2 regions of the Veillonella sp. 3_1_44 genome follow, and region 1 is predicted to be linked to the other one. Evidence: riboswitches for the same ligand, from Rfam matches in the RefSeq annotation. Region 1 holds a riboswitch; the other holds the start of a gene.
The links. A riboswitch is a leader RNA that binds a small molecule or an ion and turns the genes downstream of it on or off. The one in region 1 is predicted to bind thiamine pyrophosphate.

Region 1 (11,896 bases):
TTACTAAATTGCTTTGCCCAATATACATAAGAAATTCCTACAGGATTAGCATTAGGTTTTGTCTGTGTAGAAAAAATAGGCCCTACCCCAATATAATCAATAACACCTGTATATCTGTTTGCCACTTTTAGGTCAGATATACTATGGGTTGACCAGCCAATCAACATATTAGGCCCTACAATTCGTCTTACCGTATTGGGCGGCAAATCAGCTTGCCCAATATGAACACCATCAGCATGTACAGCCAGCGCAAGATCAACATAATCATCAATAATTAATAGAGCATGATAATTAGAGGTCAATCGTCTCAAAATCATAGCCTCCTGATATCGCAGAATAGGTGTTTTTCCCTTTTCACGATATTGAATAATTCGTATCCCTGCGCTTAGCATATCTTTCACAAGCGGAACCACATCTCGAGTACCGCCCGTAATTCCATAAATAGGGCAAGCATTCATTACCTCTGTTAGTTTGTCTTTTCGATTCACCTATTTCACCTCATTAGACATGGTCTTCTCTAGTAAAAGTGATAACGCTAGATCCGCCTGTTTTGCAGCAGCAATAGCTACACGTGGCGCATAAGGATACGCATTGTCTACACCGGAATGCTCGTCACCAACAATATACAAATTTTTACCTAGCTTTTTAGTTCGTAACGCATCGGAATTACCGATTCCAGCTAATCCGGATACCATGATTTTAGGTATATATACTGAAATTGTAGCCTCTAAAAACATAGATTTAGCTTCTACAGTATCAAAGGCTTCTATCAAAATATCGGCTTTTTTATAGATTTCAGGTATATTCTCGATTGTCAATTTATCCTTATAAACCGTAACGATAACATTTGAATTAATGGCAGTTAACACATCTTGTAAAGCCTCTACCTTATACTGCCCCACATGACTCGAAAAATAGTATTGCCGATTTAAATTACTTAGCTCTACAATGTCATAATCTGCAATAATTAGATTTCGAATACCGCTACGGACAAGATTAACCGCACAATTGGATCCCAATCCGCCAGCACCTAAAACGCCTACTACTGAACTCTGCAATTTACGAAACTCCTCAGAACTATAGAAGTGAGATATAGCCGTTTCAAATTCGTTATTCATATGAGCCATACACATATCTCCTCATAGTGCCTGCCAATCTTTATAAATAGGTTGGTATCCATTATTTTCGAGCATTGCAGCCATTTCACTTACGCTGCGATTATCACTAATTGTAAATTGGCTAGAATCATCTTGTTTTGTATGTCCCCCTACAGAGGTTGTTACGCCAGCAGAAAGTTTTGTAATCCCAAGTCTCACCAGATTATCACGCATATACTTGCTTTCACGAGAGGAAAGCGTAATTCCCACACGGGGGAACAAAAGACGCAAAGCCAAAATATATTGAACCAATGCCGTATCATCTACAGGATATTTTGGAGAATAACCTACTGCACAAGGTCGAATTCTTGGAACGGAAACAGATAATTCTACATCTGGATAATGTTGCATAAGGTAATTGAGATGTAACATCGTCTTGTATGCCTCTCGACGCCATTCATCAAGACCCATTAAAGCACCAATATTGACCACTCTAAATCCAGCCTGACAAGCCAACTCAGGCGTATCAATCCGCTTTGCAAAATCACTCTTAGGCCCAAATGGATGTAATTGCGCATACAACGTCGGATTATATGTCTCTTGGAACATCGTCATTCCATCCGCTCCAACTGTGACTAATCCTTTATATTCCTCTAGCGTAAGCGAATACACCTCGACACTAACGCTACTAAAAATAGGAACCAATTTTTCTACGGCAGCTTGTATATATGACGGTGGACTACAAGATTTAGATTCACCAGTTAACACTAAAACTTGCTCTAATCCCGTTTCAGCGATTGCTTTCGCCTCAAGCTCAATATCTTCTAAACTTAGCTTTTCACGGGCAATTCCACTATGATGACTATATCCACAATAAACACAACCATTGTCGCAATAGTTTGAAATGTACATAGGCGTGAACAGTTGTATGGTATAACCAAATTGCTGTACCGTCCGCTTATGAGCTATCTGCGCCATATCTTCTAAATACAGCAGGGCTTGAGGTGATAATAGAATAAGTGCATCCTCAATAGTTAGTACTGATTTAGAGAGTGTTGAAAGTATTTCATCATCAGTTATAGCCTCTAATGTTTCAGCTATATCTTCGTCGTAAACGCTTGAAAGTACATCTATAAATGACATATCATCACCCTACTTTCGCAAGAAACCAGTTAATGGTGAAGATGCACTACCTACAGACTTCTTAGGTGCACATTTTGCAAGATATGCCTTACGACCAGCCTCTACAGCATGATAAAAAGCCTCTGCCATGCCTACTGGGTCCGAACTCGTAGCAATAGCCGTATTAACAAGAACAGCACTAGCCCCCATTTCCATAGCTATTGTTGCATCAGAAGGACGTCCTATCCCCGCATCAACAATAATAGGCACATCAATAGAGTTGATTAAAATCTCTATCAATCCTTTTGCTTCAAGTCCACGATTACTACCTATAGGCGAAGCGAGGGGCATAACACAACTAGCACCAGCATCTACTAGTCGCTTTGCATCCATCAAATTAGGACTCATATAAGGAAAGACTATAAACCCTTCCTTTGCCAACACCTCGGTGGCTTTAATAGTCTCTAAATTATCGGGCATCAAATACATCTGATCTTGAATGACTTCAATCTTAATCAAATCACCACAGCCTAATGCTTTTGCCATACGTGCAATGCGTATAGCCTCATCTGCATTTCTAGCACCCGATGTATTCGGTAATAAATGCATTGTACCAGGGATATAGTTTAATATATCCTCCTCGCTTTGCGTTGTACCTACTCGCCTAAGAGCAACTGTCACAATATCTGATTGTGATGCTACTAATGCATCATGCATCAAATTATAGGATGCATATTTCCCTGTCCCCACTAACAAGCGACTAGAAAATGTTGTATTACCTACAGCAAATGAATCCAACATATCAACCACCTCCTACAAAGCTAACGATTTCTAATCTATCAGCAGCCGTTAATTTAGTGGTTGTATACGTTTCCTTACTAAGAATCTCACCATTAAGCTCAACTACAAAGTGTTTACCGGTATACCCTAATTCATTAAGAACCAAATGAAGTTGCTCGTTTGAAACCTGCTTTGGCTCTCCATTAACAATCAAATCCATAGTGACCTCCCATATGAAAAAGCTTATAAAATATCAATATATTCTTCTTGTAAAGCTTTATTCATACTGCGTACAGCACAGAACTTGCCACACATCGAACAGGTTTCACTATGATCTTCCTCCGGTGCTCTACTTTCACGAATAGAACGAGCCCGTTCAGGATCAAGGGCACAAGCATATTGTGCCTCCCAATCGAGAACTTGACGTGCTTTAGCCATAGTGTCATCTATATCTCTTGCATTAGGAATACCACGAGCAATATCTGCAGCATGCGCCGCTATTTTGAAAGCCATAATTCCGTCTTTTACATCATCTGCATTTGGTAAGGCTAAATGTTCCGCTGGTGTAACATAGCACAAGAATGACGCACCATGCATACCCGCTACAGCGCCACCAATAGCAGCCGTAATATGGTCATAGCCTGGAGCAATATCTGTTACGAGCGGTCCCAACACATAGAATGGCGCTCCATCACACAAGGATTCTTGAACTTCCATATTCATTTGTATTTGATGTAAAGGTACATGCCCAGGTCCTTCAATCATAGCTTGTACACCATATTGTTTCGCTCGTTTTGCCAATTCACCAAGCCTTACAAGCTCTTCAATTTGGCACACATCAGTTGCATCCGCTAAGCAACCTGGACGACAAGCATCACCTAAAGACAAAGTAACATCATATTCTTTGCAAATCTTTAAGATTTCATCAAAGTATTCGTAGAATGGATTTTCATGACCTGTCATGCTCATCCACGCAAATACCAAACTGCCTCCACGACTAACAATATTGAGCAACCGTTTATGATTCTTGATTTGATCTATTGTTTTTCTCGTAATACCACTGTGGATAGTAATAAAATCTACACCATCTTGAGCGTGTAATCGGATAGTGTCCAAGAAGTCTTGAGCCGTTAATTCACCCAAATCTTTTTGATGATGAATGACACTATCATAAATAGGCACCGTACCAATCATTACTGGCGATGTCTCAATTAATTTACGTCTAAAAATACGAGTGTCACCATGAGTGGAAAGATCCATGATCGACTCTGCGCCAAGTCTAATAGCTCGATTAACCTTTTCAATTTCACTATCATAATCAGTGACGTCTTTCGATGTACCTAAATTAACATTGACTTTAGTTCTAAGACGCTTACCAATCCCCTCAGGCGAAATACTAGTATGTTGCTTGTTACAAGGAATAACAACCTTTCCTGCTGCCACTAGTGAACGTAATACGTCTTCATCCATACGTTCTTTTTCCGCGACGACTTTCATTTCCTTCGTAACTACACCAGCCACAGCCGATTCCAATTGTGTCATAAACATTTTTACATCCTCCTATATAAAAGACATATATAGTTAGGTATGCAAAAACGGGTATCGAACAAAATGATCGATACCCGTATTAAGTATTAGCGTGCTTCCTACGCGGGCATGATCCCGATCAGGTATAAAGGTCAGGTGCTCGCAGCCCTTTCTCAGCCTATATAATAGGCTCCCTTGCATACTCACTATATAATTATGCTATTAATATTACTACTTTATTCAGATTTGTCAAATGATTATTCCGACACTTTTACGTCTATTATTTATTTCTCAGCCTTATCTTGGTCTTTGCTATCATCGGAATCTGCTTTTTCAGAGATTACAATATGACCATCCTTAACATCGGCAAGCAAGTGTTTAGCATCGATGTGATCCAAGTAGAAATCTGTTACATTATCGCGGATTTCAGATTCGATAACACGACGTAATGGACGAGCGCCCATAGTTTTGTCATACCCTTGTTCCATCAACAATTCTTTAGCTGCATCTGTTACATCAAGAGTGATGTCTTTTTTAGCTAAAGTTTTATTCACTTGATCAAGCATCAAATCTACAATTTTTTTCAAATCTTCTTTGCTCAATTGATTGAACTCGATAACTGCGTTGAAACGGTTCAAAAACTCTGGACGGAAGAATGGAGCGATGCGTTCCATTACATCTACTTTATTTTCATCATCATTGTCACTACCATAACCAAAACCTGCATTGGATGTAGCGATGATAACAGTATTTTTAAAGTTTACTGTGTTACCTTGACCATCTGTTAAGCGACCATCATCCAATACTTGTAGAAGTAATGTAATAACTTGAGGGTCTGCTTTTTCGATTTCATCGAATAATACGATGGAATAAGGATTACGACGTACGCGTTCAGTCAATGTGTTAGAGTTATCTTCATAACCAACATAACCAGCTGTAGCACCGATTAATTTAGATACGGCTGTGCGATCACTATATTCGGACATATCCAAGCGAATGATTGCATCTTTGTTACCAAACATATCTAGAGCTAATTGTTTAGCTAATTCTGTTTTACCAACGCCAGTAGGACCTACGAATAAGAAGCTACCGATTGGACGGTTGCCTTCGTCAAAGCCTGCACGGTTACGACGGATTGCTTTAGATACAGCTTCTACTGCTTTATCTTGACCAATTACATGAGCTTCTAAACGAGATTTCATGTCTTTCAAGCGTTCGATATCGGATGCCCCCATTTGAGATACAGGAATACCAGTCATTCTTTCAACGGCTTCTGCTACATCGTTAACCTTAGCCACTACCTTTTGATTTTCTGTATGGTTATCAAGCTCTGCTTGTAACTTTTGAATACGCATTTTTTCATTAATCGCAGATTCATAGTCTTCTTTTTGAGCATATTCCTCTTGTTTTGCTTTAGCATCAGCAATATCTGCTTCCAATGTTTTAATATCTGTTACAGGATGTTGAGATGCCAAGTGAGCTGCTGTTACATCGATTAAATCAATAGCTTTATCAGGCAAGCTACGTTGTGGAATATACTGTACGGAATAATCTACAGCTGCTTTCAACACCGCATCTGGCAATTCAATATTATGATGCGCTTCGTACAATGGACGAATGCCTTGTAAGATTTTGAAAGTATCCTCTGCAGATGGCGCGTTTACCTTTACCTCATTAAAACGACGAGCGAGAGCCGCGTTTTTCATGATTGTATTACGGTATTCATCTTGTGTTGTAGCACCAATAACAGTCATTTCACCACGAGACAAAGCAGGTTTTAAGATATCTGCCAAGCCTTTGGAGCCTTGACCATCACCGGTAGAACCAGCACCCAAAATTTGGTGGATTTCGTCGAAGAACAAGATAATATTGCCAGCGGCTTTTACCTCTTTAATAAGGTTTTGAATGTTTTCTTCAAAGGAACCACGGTATTGAGTACCAGCTTCCAATCCGGAAATATCGATGGAAATGATTTCTTTATTTTTAATAGCTGCTGGAACATCACCATTTACAATAGCTTGTGCCAAGCCTTCTACTACTGCAGTTTTACCAACACCAGCATCACCTACAAGTACTGGATTGTTTTTAGTACGACGCGCTAAGATTTCTGCTGTTTCTTGGATTTCTTTATTACGACCAATGACAGGATCGAGTTTACCATCACGAGCTTGTTGAGTTAAGTTTGTCCCCAAACGAGCAAGGATGCCATCTTGTTTAATTTTACCTTGTTGCGCAGCTTGAGCAGCTTGCATTTCCTCATTAGATGGTAATCGACCAGTTTGACGATAAAACGCAAATTCTTCTGGAGTTACTTCGCGACCATTAATCTTATAACTACGTCGTTCCGTGGAATAACCACCCATATTACCCATCAATTGATTAAACAAATCATTCATACTAGAAAATTCATTACCAAAATTGTTAAAGTTGTTGTTCATATATTTTACCCCCTCATACATCATAGAGTTTAACTATTTGACTAATACTATTTTTACTGGGTTTATTTACCCTACGACATTATAATAACCCCTAAAAGTCAAAAAGTCAATAAGTCAAAAGATAAATTTTAAAATATTTTTGACTTTATATTCTAACAACAAAAAAGGTTCCGTATTTCAGTTGAGGCTTATCGTCCATCAACTTCCTACGGAACCTTTTTTCTTTACGACATCGGATAACACTACAAGAATGCTATAGCGAAATTATCGTTTCAATTACTATATTTAGTTATTAACCTTTAGTTGCTAGTAAACTATTAACCATAGCTTTCAACGATTCGATTTCAGCTTGTTGTTTATCCAATACTTCTTTTTGTCTACTATTCTCTTGTTTCAAAGAGGTCATTTCATCCTGCATCACATAAATGGAACTGATTGGACCGCCTTTGTAGCGTTCTGGTACAGCTTTTTTAGCATCGCTGTTACCAAACTTGTGAGTATAGCCGGCATTGATCATATTATGACGTCCACCTACGGAAACACCCACGTTGAACATTGTATCTTCATCAGTATAATGAGCAAGACCTAAAGCTGCTGCACTCTTACCACGATAGTTACCATATCCAGCCATCACTTGAGTTGGTTCTAATGGATCATATTGAATTGGTTTCAACGCTGACATAGCCGCCGCATGAGCGCCTACTCGTTGTGTTTCGGATTCAACATTAGCAATTGCATTAGCAAGCTGAGCATTAGATTTTTTCAATTGACCAAGGTTAACTGCATCTGTATCTGCTGTACCAGCTGCAACGCCCTTGATTTGATTGTTGCCATTATTCAAGCCTTCAGTAGTTAAAGACACTGTACCAGCATTTGAATTTTGCGGATTAGCAGGTGTGATAGTCACGCCAGAGCCATTTACAACAGAAGTATTTCCTGCTGCATCTTTGCTCTTAATAGTGTCGCCTTTCATAACAGTGGATGCACCATTATCGTCCTTCACTTCTACACTGGACAAACCATTTAAATCTTTAGCTAATTGTACTTGCAACTTGCCGTCTTTTGCATTAACGCCGATATTGTTATCAGTCAATTTCGCTGCATCAGCACCACCAACGATTTCAAGTTTTTGATTCAATGTTTTATCGATAACAGTATTTCCGTTATCACCAGCGAAATGCAAGCCGTCGTTCATAGTCGCTACGGTTTCTTTTACAGGATTGCCGTTAGCGTCTTTCGTTTCATAAACAATACGATCTTTACCAGTACCAGTACCTGTCAAGCCGTCAGCACCTTTAGCCGCCGTAATAGATGCATTCGCACCGTCTTTACCACGTACGCCCATAGTACCGTCAGCACCGTTTAATACAACACCTGGTTTATCGTTTGCTACATCGCCTACGGATACACTTTCAAGACCTGTCATGTTTTTATTCAAGGAATACGTGAAAGTTGTACCTGTTTGGTTAATAGTGAGATTATCACCGGCACGGAATTCTACTTCCGTTTTGTCCCCCACTTTAGTAGCTGTGTTATTACCTGTTGCTTGACCTGTACCTGTAGCACTGCTCTTCGCCAACCAGCCGAAGTCCGCTACCTTATCTTCTACGGCCATCACACGAGTATCTACCGCTTGAATTTGGTCTTCTGTCGCTGCTTGACCGCTCACAGGAGCCTGCCCACGAGTCCAAGTCTTATTGGATAAACCGTTCACAGTACCTTTGTTGTCCTTGTTAACAGTTACATCACCCGCTTTGAGGTCTTTACCTTCTACAGTACCTTCCGATGTAATATTGCCTTTAGTCTTGATGCTACCATCAGTACCATTAAGAACGATATTACCATTGCCCAAGTTAACTGTATCCGCCAACTTGATGTCGTAATTTGTATGACCGTCAGCAGGGTCTACGCTTGTTTCCATTACCAAGTTCGGAGTTTCTGTATCTTTCTTATTAACAGATACTGTCGTTTTGGATGCCGCTGCCGCTTTCTTCACATCACCGATGTTTGCCGCATTCGTATCAACATCACCACCACTCGCTACATTGGAGATGACTTTGCCACCATTATTTAAGCCTTCATCAGTAAGAGAGATTTCGTTAGCACCTGGATTAATGGTCATGCCTTTAGGACCGTATTGAGTTGTATTCGTACCGTCTGTCACAGTCGTGCCCTCACCACTAATAGTGGATACAGCATTACCATTTTTGAATTGTGCACTAGTCAAGTCATTCAATTCTTTAGCTAACTGTACATGCAACTTACCGTCTTTCGCATTGACACCGATATTCTTTTCAGACAATTTCGTTGCATCAGCACCGCCAACAATTTCGAGTTTCTCATTTAATGTTTTGTCGATAACAGTATTTCCGTTATCACCAGCAAAATGCAAGCCGTCGTTCATAGTCGCTACGGTTTCTTTTACAGAATTGCCGTTAGCATCTTTCATTTCATAAACAATACGATCTTTACCAGCACCATTACCTGTCAATCCGTCAGCACCTTTAGCCGCTGTAATAGATGCATTCGCACCGTCTTTACCACGTACGCCCATAGTACCTTCAGCACCGTTCAATACAACGCCCGGTTTATCGTTTGCTACATCGCCTACGGATACACTTTCAAGACCTGTCATGTTTTTATTCAAGGAATACGTGAAAGTTGTACCTGTTTGGTTAATAGTGAGATTATCACCGGCACGGAATTCTACTTCCGTTTTGTCCCCCACTTTAGTGGCTGTGTTATTACCTGTTGCTTGGCCTGTACCTGTAGCACTGCTCTTCGCCATCCAGCCGAAGTCCGCTACCTTATCTTCTACGGCCATCACACGAGTATCTACCGCTTGGATTTGGTCTTCTGTCGCTGCTTGACCGCTCACAGGAGCCTGTCCACGAGTCCAAGTCTTATTGGATAAACCGTTCACAGTACCTTTGTTGTCCTTATTAACAGTTACATCGCCCGCTTTGAGGTCTTTACCTTCTACAGTACCTTCGGATGTAATATTGCCTTTAGCCTTAACAGTACCATCTGCACCATCAAGTACAACATTATCATTTCCTAAGTTAACTTTATTTGCCAACTTGATGTCGTAATTCGTATGACCATCAGCAGGATCTACAGTTTCTTCTAGTACCAAGTTCGGAGTTTCTGTATCTTTCTTATTAACAGATACGGTCGTTTTGGATGCTGCTGTCGCTTTCTTCACATCACCAATGTTTGCCGCATTCGTATCAACATCACCACCACTCGCTACATTGGAGATGACTTTACCACCATTGTTTAAACCTTTATCGGTAAGAGATATTTCATTCGCACCTGAATTAATGGTCATGCCTTTAGGACCGTATTGAGTTGTATTCGTACCGTCTGTCACAGTCGTGCCTGCACCACTGATTGTAGACACTGCATTGCCGTTTTTGAATTGAGCGCTAGTCAAGTCATTCAATTCCTTAGACAATTGTACGTGCAACTTACCGTCTTTTGCATTAACACCGATATTGTTATCGGACAATTTCGCTGCGTCAGCACCGCCAACAACTTCTAACTTTTGATTCAATGTCTTATTAATAACTTCAGGATTATTATCGCCACCGAATTGCAAACCGTCTTTTAATGTTGCTACCTGTTCTTCAGTACCAGCTGCATTAGTATAAACGATGCGATCTGCTTGGTCTGTTTTACCTACATGAGCGTCCCCTTTTCCAGTCTTAATAGTTGCCTTTGCACCATCCGGATTCGTGAGACCTAAACTAGTCATATCAGAAATCTCTTTATTTAAGGAGAATGTAATATCTCTACCAGTTTGATTTACATTTAGGTTATTACCTGCTTTAAAAGTCACTGTATCAGAACCTGTTACAGTACTAGTTGAATCACCGGAATGAGTTCCACCATCAGCAGCAGTAGCGACATTCCATGTTGCTAAGGTCTTAACCTTTTGTTCGCCTTCCGGTGTAAGGTTATCTAACTTATTTGTTGCGGCGTTATTGATTTTAGCCTTTGTATCATCATTGATATCAACAGTTACTACCCCATCTACAGCAGTCGTAGCAGTCGTCATAGTACCGTTCTTGAAGTTCAAACCTTTCTTTAATGTAACGGTCTTATCTGCACCATCATTATCCTTATAAGTCAGGATAGTAGATTCTGCTACCTTAGTTGGATCGATTCCAATTTTGTAAGTTGCTGTATCTTTGTCCGCACTAAGCTCAGGTGTCACTGTAATTGGACCATTAGGATCCGCTGCTGCCATTGTAACCGCTTTAACAGCCTCTTGTTTAACTGCTTTTTCTGTCACAGTTACTGTTACATCATCACCAGCTGCAGAAGTCGTTACAAGGCCTGCACCTTTTACATTAAACTTCACATCACCTGTACTTAAGGATTTCTCTGTTGTATTACCTGTATCGCCACCTAAGGAAATCTTACGAGCCAAGGCTGCCGTATTAGTTGCAATGTTCTGCGTATTGGTTGCAATATTACCTTTATTTGCGGCAATTTCTGTAGCATTTTTCGTGATATTGTCCGCATTCTTTGCAATATTGTCCTTATTCTTATCAATATTATCTTTATTCTTAGCAATATTATCTTTATTTGTTGCTACTTGTGTATCAACGGCTTTCAATTGATCTTCTGTTGCCGCACGACCACTAACAGGAGTTGTAGTACCAGGTGTCCAGGACGTATTTGTAAGCCCTTCAACTGCAGGTGCGGTCACCTTTGTCGTAGCTGTTACAGTATTAAAGTTTACATCATTTTTAGTCGCTACAGTAAATGTCTTGCCATTTTGAGTTATAGCAATATTGGATCCATCATTAAATGTAACGGTATCTCCACCTGTTACTGTTTCAGCATTACTGTTATTAGCCTTTACCTTCCATGCGGACAAGCTCTTAACTTTTTGTTCACCATCTGGTGTAAGGTTATCTAACT
Region 2 (11,896 bases), 190 kb from region 1:
TACCATAGTATCTATTGTTTGGGGCTTAAAAATTTATCGATTATAATTACTTATCATAATCATCAGAAATATCTATGCAATATGTGATTTTGGATATACGACTTTAACCATCGATTTATAGTATAATATGAATATATTGTATATTTTAGTTTGTTAGTACACGAGGTGTCTCTAGGTGTTACCATAGCTTTTACAGTGTGGCGTTTTAAGGGATGCACAGGAGGAATTATGAAACGAATTTTATTAGTGTTAATGAGCGTTTTCATGCTTGCCTTTTTAGTCGGTTGTGGCAATGATGCAAGTAAACCAGCTGAGTCAGCTAAACCAAGCACATCTGAAAAGATTACTGTACAAGCTGCAGCAAGCCTCAAAGGTGCTCTTACAGAATTGGCTGATGCTTACAAAAAAAGCCATAACTTAGCGGATGATCAAATCGCTATTAACTTCGCTGGTTCTGGTACATTACGTCAACAAATCGAACAAGGTGCACCAGCTAGTTTATTTATTTCTGCTGACGAGAAAAATATGAAAATGTTACAAGAAAAAGATTTGGTAACTGATGTAAAACCATTCGTAACTAATGAACTCGTTCTCGTAGTTCCAAAAGGTCAACCTAAGGTTGAGCTAAATCAAATCGCTACAGTAAAGCGTATCGTATTGGGCAATCCTGAAACAGTACCAGCTGGTAACTATGGTAAACAAGTATTAACAAAACTAGGCGTTTGGGAACAGGTAGAACCTAATGTAGTATACGCTAAAGATGTAAAAGCTGTAACAGCTTCCATTAGCCAAGGTGCTGGAGATGCTGGTTTCATCTATAAAACTGATGCTATCGCAGCGGGCGATGCAGTTGAAATCTCTGCAGTAACACCGGCTGATTCCCATGATCCAGTTATCTATCCAATTGGTATTATTAAAAAATATGACAACGCATTGGCAAAAGACTTCTACCAATACGTAATGAGCCCAGAAGGCCAAAAAGTATTAGAAAAATACGGTTTCTCTACTTCTAAATAAGAGTAAAGCGCTAGCTTTCAGGGCTAGCGTTTTCTTATGATACAATAGAGATATTATTGATATTACTAATCTTATGATTGCTCACTGTATGCTTTTTCTTTTACTCATTTGTAGTGATGAGTGCTTAATAATCTAGCATATGATATGATTTTGTGCATATAATTTGTTTGAAAAGTATTTTTGAATTAATAGATATAGCACATACTTTAGAGTTGTTGTGTATAGAAAGGGGGCGTGACATGAGTCCATTATGGCTGTCGCTATGGGTGGCAAGTATAGCTCTTATTATAGTTATTTTAAATGGCTTAGCGACTTGTTACTGGATGAACCGTTGCAAGTGGGGTGGTATTGCCATTCTTGATGCACTTATTACCTTGCCACTTGTACTGCCTCCGGTAGTTGTTGGTTTTGCGTTACTTATGGTATTTACTCCAGGTTATGCGTTTGGTGCTTGGCTTGAAGCTCATGATATGAGTGTTGTTTTTGCTGCATCCGGTGCCGTGATAGCCTCCTCTGTAATTGCATTTCCGCTGTTTTATCAAACGGTGCGTTCAGCATTGCAATCCGTCGATCATAATATGGAGGACGTAGCGCGTACATTAGGTGCTTCAGAGTTACGTATCTTTTTTACTATCTCCGTACCACTCGCTTGGAAAGGCATTTTGACGGGCAGTATCTTAGCCTTCTGTCGTGCTATGGGCGAGTTCGGTGCTACCATTTTGATTGCAGGCAATATTCCAAAGGTAACGCGCACCATGCCACTTGCTATCTACTCTTACGTAGAGGCAGGACAGTACATGGATGCTTTTGAATTAGTTATCTATATTTGTGTGCTCACATTGGCATTGTTGAGTGGGATTCACCTCATCACAAAGGGGTCCTTGTTCCGTCACATTGATAATAATTAGGAGGTCCGATGATTACATTTTCCTTTACCGTAGCTAGACCTTCTGTGACTGTGAAAGCCGATGGGGTACTTCCTTCTGGTATTACCGTTTTGACAGGTCAATCTGGCAGTGGTAAAAGTACTTTCATTAAATGCATTGCAGGACTGGTAAAACCCACTACAGGTAGTATTCACTGTAATGAAACAACGTGGGTGGATCGAGATAATAAGATTTGGGTTCCCGCTCAAAAACGTCAGGTAGGCTATATGCCACAAGGCAACATCGTATTCCCTCATTTGTCTGTGGAACATAATATTACCTATAGCAAACGAGGCACACCTGACATGTGCAATAGTCTATTGCAGCGTTTAAGCCTTGAGAAATATCGCAAAACGAAGGCTGGCAGTCTGTCTGGTGGCGAACAGCAACGAGTTGCTTTGGGACGTGCGCTCTACTCTAAACCGACTATCTTGCTTCTTGATGAGCCTTTATCTGCTTTAGATTGGAACTTGCGAAAGCATGTGCGCGAAGATTTGGTGTCCATTATTCGCGAGTGGGATGTACCTTGTGTATGGGTTACCCATGATGAAAGCGAAGCCGAAATGGTTGGAGATCGGCACTGGACCTGTGAAGAAGGCCAAATTCAAATATCTAAATAACAATAATGTAAATAAAAGAATCTAAATAACAAAACCCCTTCATACGAGTTATTGCTCCTAAAGGGGTTTTATTGTTTATATAGCAGTTCCTATTTAGTTAGTCTCCTATCTTGGATGCTTGTTGTATATATCCTATTATGGTTGTTTAACTTCTGTAGAGACCTTTACTGCTTTACTTACGAAACCAATGATAGTAGTTATGATAAAGGCCATTGTAAAGGCTGGTAATGTAGCACCTACGGTGCTTTCACTGTGTAACATATAGTGATATAAACCGACCGATACAGCCCAAATTGTGCCGCGTACTAAAAAAGCCGATAGAGTTTGCACTTGTTGACGATTCATAAAGTAGTCCGCTAGCAAGATGGCAATCATTGGGGTAAAGACAGATCCGATGAGGTATAAGAAGTCTGTAATATCGTCCATCGGATACAAGATAGCTGCAATAGTGCCAACGATGGTAACAATAACTGCAATGCCCTTACTAGATGCACTATTATAGATAGTCGTACTAGAAACACCTGCAGAGTAAGCGTCCATAAAGGTTGTAGTAACGGTAGAGAAGATAATAACGATGAGTCCAGCAAGACCAAGTCCTGCATTCATCATGATAGTAATGATGGAGTCGCCACCGCCAAAAATAGCGGCACTAAGACCTAAGGTATACATGACGATACTCGTTACCGTGTAGACCGTAGCACTTGTGAGTGATGCGGTGAAAGGATGTTTACTTTCACGGGTATAATCACTGATGAGAGGTAGCCAAGATAGTGGCATGGCAATAGATAACTCAAGAGCAGCGATGAAACTCATGTTTCCGCTAGTTAGAAGGCCACCTTCACTAGGCCACTGCGATATCATGTGCGTGCCCATGTAGAGGGTGAGGCCTAGCAATAGAATAGATACGATGGCTTGAATATAGCCCGTATTGTGGAGGCCGATGAAGAGCCACAAAATGACGAGGGCCCCGATGGCAATGGTCCAAATCATAGGTGATAGAGGTGCCAGTGCTTGTAAGGCTAACATGGCATCGTAAATCATGATGCTGGTCCAACCGATGAGCTGGAGCATATTTAAAAAGGCAAAGCCCTTTGCCCCTAGTGGGCCAAAGCTAAAGGCTGTCGTGTTCATACTGCCTTGCCGCAAGCGGCCACCGATGAGTCCCGCACCAAATAGCAGGATGCCGCCGATAATATGACCTAAGATGATGGCATAGAGACCTTGCGCGAGGCCTAAGGGGGCCAGATAGGTACCGGTCATAATTTCCGCAATCGATAAAGCGGCACCGAACCATATCATGGCAAATTGTGGTTGCGTGATGTGTGTATTTTTCATACGTCCTCCTTGCCAGGAAGTCATAGAAAAAGCCGAGCTCACAGGAACTCGGCCATTAATCCTCTATGTTCCCTACGTTGGCATTATCCAAATCAGGTTATGGGTTAAAGCTTTAGCTTACTCTCAGCCCACTTGTGTGAGCACCCCATTATGGCTTCATTATACGAGGTGCTACGGGAACCGTCAATTATTTTGTTGCATAGATTGTATAATAATGTTATAACTAGATTATAAAAATATATTGCCACTAGGGGTGCTTTTGCTGAGATTGACCATTCAAAACCCTAGACCTGATCCAGATAATACTGGCGTAGGGAAGTGGAATGAAACATGATACCAAACTATTACGAGACCATTCCATTTGAGGTGGTCTCATTTTTATTTACTTGGAGGTATTATGAAAAAAATGATTATTGCTAGCATATGTGTGGCCTTAGGTGTCGTCTTATCGACTACGTCGATTCCTATTGGCCCTGCTCGTATTTTTCCATTTCAACATATGATAAATGTAATCTTAGCCGTTATAGTTGGGGCGAGATTCTCTGTAGGCGCAGCCTTTAGTACTTCTTGCTTACGTAATGTACTAGCACTAGGCTCTCCATTAGCCTTTCCAGGTAGTATGATTGGCGCTTGGTTATCTGCGTATTTATATAAAAAATACAACGCCATCTGGGCAGCGGCTTTAGGCGAAATCATTGGCACTGGACTTATTGGTGCTCTTGTAAGCTATCCAATTGCTCATTTCCTACTAGGCAAACCATTGGCATTGTTGACCTTGATTACATCCTTTTCCATGAGCTCTATTGCAGGTGCTTGCATTGGCTTCGTAGTATTACAAATCTTATCTCGACGTAATCTGTTACACAAGGAGGCATAATGAAACTACATACTGCATTAACAATTGCCGGTACTGACCCTAGTGGTGGCGCTGGCATTATGGCTGATTTAAAATCCTTCCAAAGTCGAAATGTATACGGCATGGCCGTTGTTACTTCTGTGGTGGCTCAAAATACAACGGGTGTACATCACGTAGAACACCTATCGTTAGAAAGCATAGAAAAACAGTTACACGATGTATATTCAGATATTACACCACAAGCCGTTAAGACGGGCATGATTGCTTTACCGGAGATGATGGACCTCATTTATCCTTATGTAAGCAAGAATATTCCTTATGTAATGGATCCCGTTATGATTGCTACTAGTGGTGATCGACTTGTATCGGATGAGGCCGTGAATTTCTTAAAATCGAAACTCATTCCGGTCGCCACAGTCATTACACCTAATCGTAGCGAGGCAGAGGTGTTAGCGGACATGTCTATTACTTGTGAAAGTGATATCACAACAGCAGCTAAGCGTATTTTACATGAATTAGGACCCCGAGTGGTTATTATAAAAGGCGGCCATATTGGAGATGATGCTACGGATTATGCTTTCACCAAAGATGGAGATGTGCGTACGTGGACAAGTCCTAAATATGATACTGTTCATACTCATGGTACGGGCTGCACCTTCTCAGCAGTCATTACGGCAGAGTTCGCTAAAGGACGTGATGTAATGGATGCTATTGGTATTGCAAAGGACTATATCGCTCTAGCTATTAAACATAACCCTGCTCTTGGTCATGGCTGTGGGCCTGTTAATCATATGGCTTATGGGTTATTGGTAAATGGCCCTCAAACGATGGATGAACTTTTGAAAAATGACTAGAGGAGATAGTTATATGATCTACAACAATCCAAATATAAATGGTTCAAATTGGCCCGAACTGAATATATTAGAGACTCTACGCAAAAAAAATCCTCTTGTTATTTGTATTACCAATGATGTGGTGCGGACCTTTACGGCTAATGGTTTACTAGCCATCGGTGCATCACCCGTAATGAGTGAGTGCAGCGAAGACTTAAAAGACCTTATCGTTCATGCTGCGGCTTTACTCATTAACATTGGGACCGTTACACCAGATAAGGTTACTTATTACAAAGAGGCTGTTAAATTAGCGAAGGCTCATGAGGTACCTATTGTGCTAGACCCTGTGGGCTGTCACGCTGGGGCTTATCGATTATCTGTTGTTTTAGACTTGATTAAAACCGGTGCTATTTCGTTGCTACGAGGAAACCAAAGTGAAATTAAAGCCATCTATGATGCTCTTAATACAAATCATAAGATTGACAGTTCTCTCTCTGGTAAGGGCGTAGATGGGGCACAAGTTGAGGATAGCGCAATTATAACGTATCGTCTTGCACGCCAAATTAATTGTCCTGTTGTCGCAACGGGCGAAGAGGACTACGTTTCTGATGGAACTCGTGTATTTGCAGTTCCTCATGGTCATCCAATCATGACAGCGGTAACAGGGACCGGCTGTCTATTAGGGGCTGTCTTAGCTGCATTCTTTAGTTCCTATTATCCATTTATGCATAACATGTCTATCGGTGAGTTTCTTGCGTATGCACTGGCTTACTATGGACTTGCTGGTGAAAGTGCGGTTAAGGTGAGCGGTGTAAAACCTGGCAGCTTTAGTGTGGCATTTATGGATGCCTTATATGAATTCGATGATGCGATGCTTTTATCTGGAAATAGAATACGGCCCGTAGTTGTACCCGATCAATTAAAGGTATATTTTATTAGTGGTACGCAAGATGTAGGTTTTAATGAAAGACATTTACTAGATACTGTTGAAGCTGCTTGTCGGGGTGGCGTGACATGCTTTCAGTTTAGAGAGAAGGGCACAGGAACATTAGAAGGACAACAGAAACTAGAATTAGCTCAGCAGTTAAAAGAAATTTGTGCTATGTATAATGTGCTTTATATTATTAATGACGATGTAGACTTAGCAGTGGCTGTTAATGCTGATGGTGTTCATGTAGGACAAGAGGATATGCGTTTAGAAGACGTTCGTAATCTTGTAGGAAATAAGGTTGTTGGTATATCCATTCATTCTGTGGAGGAACTTCATAAGACTGATGTAGTGTATGCAGATTGTGTCGGTGTAGGTCCTATGTATGCCACAAGTAGCAAACCTGATGCTCAAGAGCCATGCGGACCAGATCGTATTACTGAGTTACGAGCAGAAGGTCTAACATTACCGTGCGTTGGTATTGGGGGTATTACCTTAGATAACGCAACGCCTGTTTTGCAAGCTGGTGCCAGTGGAGTAGCCGTAATATCTGCTATTGCTCATGCAGATGATCCATATGAAGCAGCAGAAGAATTTAAAAATTTAGTAGATAATATTAAGTGATATGTTTTTATAACTCAATAGTAAATAATAAGCACTATACAAAGGAAATAAAAAACATATTATAGTGAATAGAATAAAATATAGTAGACAAAATAAAAATCTAACAAAAGAATGCAAAAAAAGACGATGACAAATGTCATCGTCTTTTTGTTAAGGAAGTTGTCAGTACTTACTGTAAGTTTAGATTGTACTTACAAGTATAGTTTTATTAAAATCTGTACTTACAGGTTATTAATCTAGTTAGTGTCGTACTTACAGATTAGATGGATTCAACGAAACGGTGGAAGAAAGCTTGTGGATGTGCACATACAGGGCAAATTTTTGGAGCTTCTTCACCAACGTGTACATAACCGCAGTTAGCACAGATCCAAGCTACTGGTTCGTCATTGTGGAATACTTTGTTACCGGATACTTGAGCTGCTAATGCAAGGTAACGAGCTTCATGACGAGCTTCAATTTTACCAACTTCGCGCATTTGGAAAGCGATTTTAGCAAATCCTTCTTTTTCAGCTTCGTCAGCGAATTCTTTGTACATTGTAGTATGTTCGTAGTTTTCACCAGCTGCTGCATCGCGAAGGTTAGCTTCGATATCAGCGGAAATATCACCACCATGAAGAGCTTTGAACCACAATTTAGCATGTGCAGATTCGTTGTGAGCTGTTTCTTCGAAATAGTCAGCGATTTCGTTCATGCCAGCTTTACGAGCTGCACTAGCGTAGAATGTATATTTTTGAAATGCTTGGGATTCGCCAGCAAATGCTGCTTGAAGATTTTTTTCAGTGTTAGAACCTTTTAATTCTGCCATTTTAATACTCCTTTGTACTTACGATAATTTTCAAAATTGTTACTTAACGTATATATTCATAACCACTTGGTTGTGAATGCAATGGAATAGAATACTTATTCTATCAATTTCGAGGGCGACTTCGCCTTAGTAAGAAAACTTATTCTTAGATCAAATAGACACTTGCCTAACTCTTAAAATAGTACTTACTTATTTGTGTGTTTCGGCACTTGCCGTCTTAACAGTTTTATATACAATGTGTTATCCGTATACTTAACGAATAATCATTGTTGACTATATTGTAACATACTAAATGAGAAATGCAAGTCTTTTTATAAAATTTATTTCGAAAATTTTCTAAATGATAAATATTATCAATGTAGTAAAAATGTGGGTTTATAAAGATTGAATAGTATGGGATTTATAAAAAATCTTTATTTTGATATTGAGAATGATAACTAAATGAAAAATCATTATTGTTTAGTTATTAATGTTGATTTCTTTAGATGCACTAATATTTCCCTATAAAATATAATGATTAAGATAAACATTTTTGTGATCTTTTGGTGATTATATAATACTATTTTTCTTGTGTTATGGTTTTAATTATAAGAACAGCAGACATATCAAATCTGTACATTATATATTTAGGGCGAAAATTTTATGGTTATGTAATAGACGATTGAACTATAGAATCAGGATATATTTATAGAATCAACTATTTTATGTATAATAAATATATAAATACTGACAGAAGTTAAAGGAGGCGCTATGGCATTTGTTAGATATTACGTAGGCGATGTAGTGAAGATGAAAAAATCACATCCTTGCGGCAGTGATGAGTGGGAAGTTAAGCGAATTGGTACAGACTTTCTCATCGTATGTAATGGATGTGGTCATCAACTCTTGATGCCGCGCCCTAAATTTGAGAAGGCTGTTAAGAAAATCATCTCTCGATTGCCGGAAAATGAGTAAGGAGGGATTATGGTACGACTTACTGATTATGTGACAAGTGGAGGCTGCGCGTGTAAGATTGGGCCTCATATATTAAACCGTGTGCTGAAAGCTTTAACACCCGTTACTAACGAACATGTTCTCGCAGATATGACTGGTGCCGATGATGCAGGTGTATATCAAATCTCGGATACCTTTGCATTGGTGCAAACCTTAGATTTCTTTACACCTATGGTTAATGATCCTGGTTTATTCGGTAAAATTGCAGCTGCTAATGCGCTAAGCGATGTGTATGCTATGGGTGGAACTCCTTTAACGGCGATGAATATCGTAGGCTTTCCGGTTCCTCTCGTCGAGCAAGGTGTTTTGACGGATGTGTTAAATGGGGCTGGTTCGATTGTAGCCGAGGCTGGTGCAGCCATCGTAGGTGGACACAGCATTGAAAATAAGGAACCTATCTTTGGGATGTCTGTGACTGGTCAAGTAAATCCCCATCAGATTTGGAAAAATAAAGGTGCTCAAGTAGGGGACGTGTTGGTGCTAACAAAACGCATTGGTACAGGTATTATGAATAATGCGTTGAAAGCAGATTTATTCCCTGTAGGCACGGAACAGGCCGTCACTAGTATGAGTACTTTAAATCGTGTAGCGGCTGAGGTGGCGCATAACTTTACAGTTCATGCTTGTACAGATGTTACAGGCTTTAGCCTCATGGGACACTCCGTAGAAATGGCGAGTGCTTCTAATGTGACGATTCATATTAAAGTTTACGACATCCCTCTTTTTGATGATGTCATCGAGGCGGCTCAAATGGGGTTAATTCCGGCTGCATCTTATGGTAATCGCAAGGCTATAACTGAAGTACAAGTTGATGAGGACTTGGATCCTATATGGTCGGATATTGTATTTGATCCTCAAACCTCTGGTGGGTTACTATTCTCTGTTCCTGCTAGCGAAGGTGAGCCGCTTGTTCAGGCCTTTCATAAGGCGGGTATTGACTGTGCTGCTATTGTGGGTACTGTTGAAAGCTTCAGTGGTTTAGCGGTACGCGTTACAGAATAAAATTATAAAAATCAGGTCTATACTATTGAGGATAGATATTTAATTAAATTATTATTAGCTGATAGCTGATAGCTGATAGCTGATAGCTGATAGCTGATAGCTGATAGCTGATAGCTGATAGCTGATAGCTGATACTTTCACAAATTATATAATGTATATAGAGGTGTATGATGAGCAATACAAAGGAATTAACGGTAGATGTGCGCGGTAGCTTGTGTCCAAAACCTGTTATTGAAACTAAGAAGGTAAGTGATGCGAATCCAAATGCTGTTATTATTACAATTGTAGATAATGAAGTGAGCCGCGATAATGTAGAGAAGTTTGGTAAGTCTCGTGGTTATGGTGTAGGTATTCGCCAAGATGGCAAGGATTTTTATCTTACTATGACACCAAATGCAAATTCGGTAACGGAAGTAAGTTGTGAACCTATGAACTATGGAAATCGCGTCATTTTGATGACGAAGGATTATCTTGGTGAAGGTAGTGAAGAGCTTGGCCGAAATTTGATGAAAACCTTCTGGGTATGTATGCTTGAAGCTGACGTAAAGCCTTCTAAGATTTATTTCATCAATAGCAGTGTTAAGATGGTAGTCAATGATTCGGTTCATTTGGAAAATATCAAGAAATTAGCTGAGCTTGGTGTAGAAATTGCAGCATGCGGCATTTGTCTTGATTATTTCGGTGTAAAAGATAAGCTGGGCGTAGGCAGTATTACTAATATGTACGCTATTACAGATGCAATCCTTGGAGATAATATTGTTAAGCTATAATATTAGTATTTTATTTTGATATATCGATTTAGAGCTACTGATTTAAAGTAGATTTCTTATTTCTAAAATGAATCATTGAGATGAAAGACATTTAATCGTATCTACTTTGGTAAGAGGTGAGGCATTGGAAAATAAAAAATTACTTGTCGTTTTTACATCCTATTATTTTGGTGATAAGGCGGATAAGGTATTAACAGAATTAGAGGTGCCTCATCAGTTGATGGCTACCCCCCCAGAGCTTTATGATATGTGTGGTTTATCTATAGAAATAGATCCGAGTATTGTTGAGCAAGTTAAGGTTATTTTAAAAGAACATAAGATTAGTACGTCGGGACTGTTTTGGTATGAAAAAGGCGAACTGGCCGTACCATATGAAGCTTAGTAGATAAAAATTAAGTCACATAGTTACTTTTTTGTAACTATGTGACTTTTTTGTGCGTTCTTGTTGGAATATACCATATGGTTTATACTGACATCATCAGCTGAAAACTAATAAAATTGATACTATAAAAGGAGTTTATTATGAATACAACAATGAATGCTATTAACTGGCCAAAAGAATACTTACCAGGTTTAACTGATAACTATGTATCTAATGAGGTGATTGTAAAAGGTATCACTGTAGAGGCTGTATGGGAATACTTAACAAATGCTGCTACATGGCCTTCTTACTACAGCAACTCTAGCGATATTAAGATGCTTAATCAAGAAGATACACATCTTATATCTAATACACGTTTCTTCTTTAAAACCTTTGGTTTCCCTGTGGATGCAGAGGTTGTAGAATATGTAGCACCTAGTGAAAATCAACCTGGTCGAATTTCTTGGCATGGTTGGGCTGGTGAAGTTGGCACTGCTGAGCGACTAGATGTTATTCATGCATGGCTTGTGGAAGAGCTTGATTATGGTGTAGTTCGTATTTTGACACAAGAAACGCAAGTAGGTGAGCCTGCGAAAGAATTACATATAGCTAAACCAAATCCGATGCTTAATGGTCATCAAGATTGGCTTGATGGTCTGGTAAGTGCTGCTAAAAGTGTTAATAAATAATAGAAACTATTTGTTGCTAATTAAGGCTCGTGATACTATTAAGTGAGGAGGTTTCTATGGAAGAAAAATTATTTAATTGTCCTGTAGAGGCATCCCTCAGTGTAGTAGGAGGTAAGTATAAATCTATTATTCTGTAT

Region 2: another riboswitch for thiamine pyrophosphate. It lies ahead of cytX (putative hydroxymethylpyrimidine transporter CytX); the one in region 1 lies ahead of thiC (phosphomethylpyrimidine synthase ThiC).

Annotation. Positions count from the first base shown of each region.
Region 1 covers NZ_GG770201.1:486,980-498,875, reverse strand. Annotated here, with positions in the region: gene thiE (thiamine phosphate synthase) at 1-488, opposite strand, end outside; gene thiF (sulfur carrier protein ThiS adenylyltransferase ThiF) at 489-1,127, opposite strand; gene thiH (2-iminoacetate synthase ThiH) at 1,140-2,240, opposite strand; gene HMPREF0873_RS08975 (thiazole synthase) at 2,250-3,020, opposite strand; gene thiS (sulfur carrier protein ThiS) at 3,022-3,219, opposite strand; gene thiC (phosphomethylpyrimidine synthase ThiC) at 3,243-4,547, opposite strand; TPP riboswitch at 4,626-4,733, opposite strand; gene HMPREF0873_RS08960 (ATP-dependent Clp protease ATP-binding subunit) at 4,811-6,964, opposite strand; gene HMPREF0873_RS08955 (ESPR-type extended signal peptide-containing protein) at 7,257-11,896, opposite strand, start outside.
Region 2 covers NZ_GG770201.1:300,738-312,633, forward strand. Annotated here, with positions in the region: gene modA (molybdate ABC transporter substrate-binding protein) at 229-1,017, shown strand; gene modB (molybdate ABC transporter permease subunit) at 1,257-1,925, shown strand; gene HMPREF0873_RS07970 (ATP-binding cassette domain-containing protein) at 1,934-2,563, shown strand; gene cytX (putative hydroxymethylpyrimidine transporter CytX) at 2,699-3,898, opposite strand; TPP riboswitch at 3,951-4,056, opposite strand; TPP riboswitch at 4,138-4,232, shown strand; gene thiW (energy coupling factor transporter S component ThiW) at 4,296-4,775, shown strand; gene thiD (bifunctional hydroxymethylpyrimidine kinase/phosphomethylpyrimidine kinase) at 4,775-5,608, shown strand; gene thiM (hydroxyethylthiazole kinase) at 5,622-7,139, shown strand; gene rbr (rubrerythrin) at 7,399-7,944, opposite strand; gene HMPREF0873_RS08000 (DUF951 domain-containing protein) at 8,695-8,898, shown strand; gene selD (selenide, water dikinase SelD) at 8,908-9,939, shown strand; gene yedF (sulfurtransferase-like selenium metabolism protein YedF) at 10,110-10,709, shown strand; gene HMPREF0873_RS08015 (DUF3343 domain-containing protein) at 10,834-11,091, shown strand; gene HMPREF0873_RS08020 (hypothetical protein) at 11,232-11,759, shown strand; gene HMPREF0873_RS08025 (helix-turn-helix domain-containing protein) at 11,816-11,896, shown strand, end outside.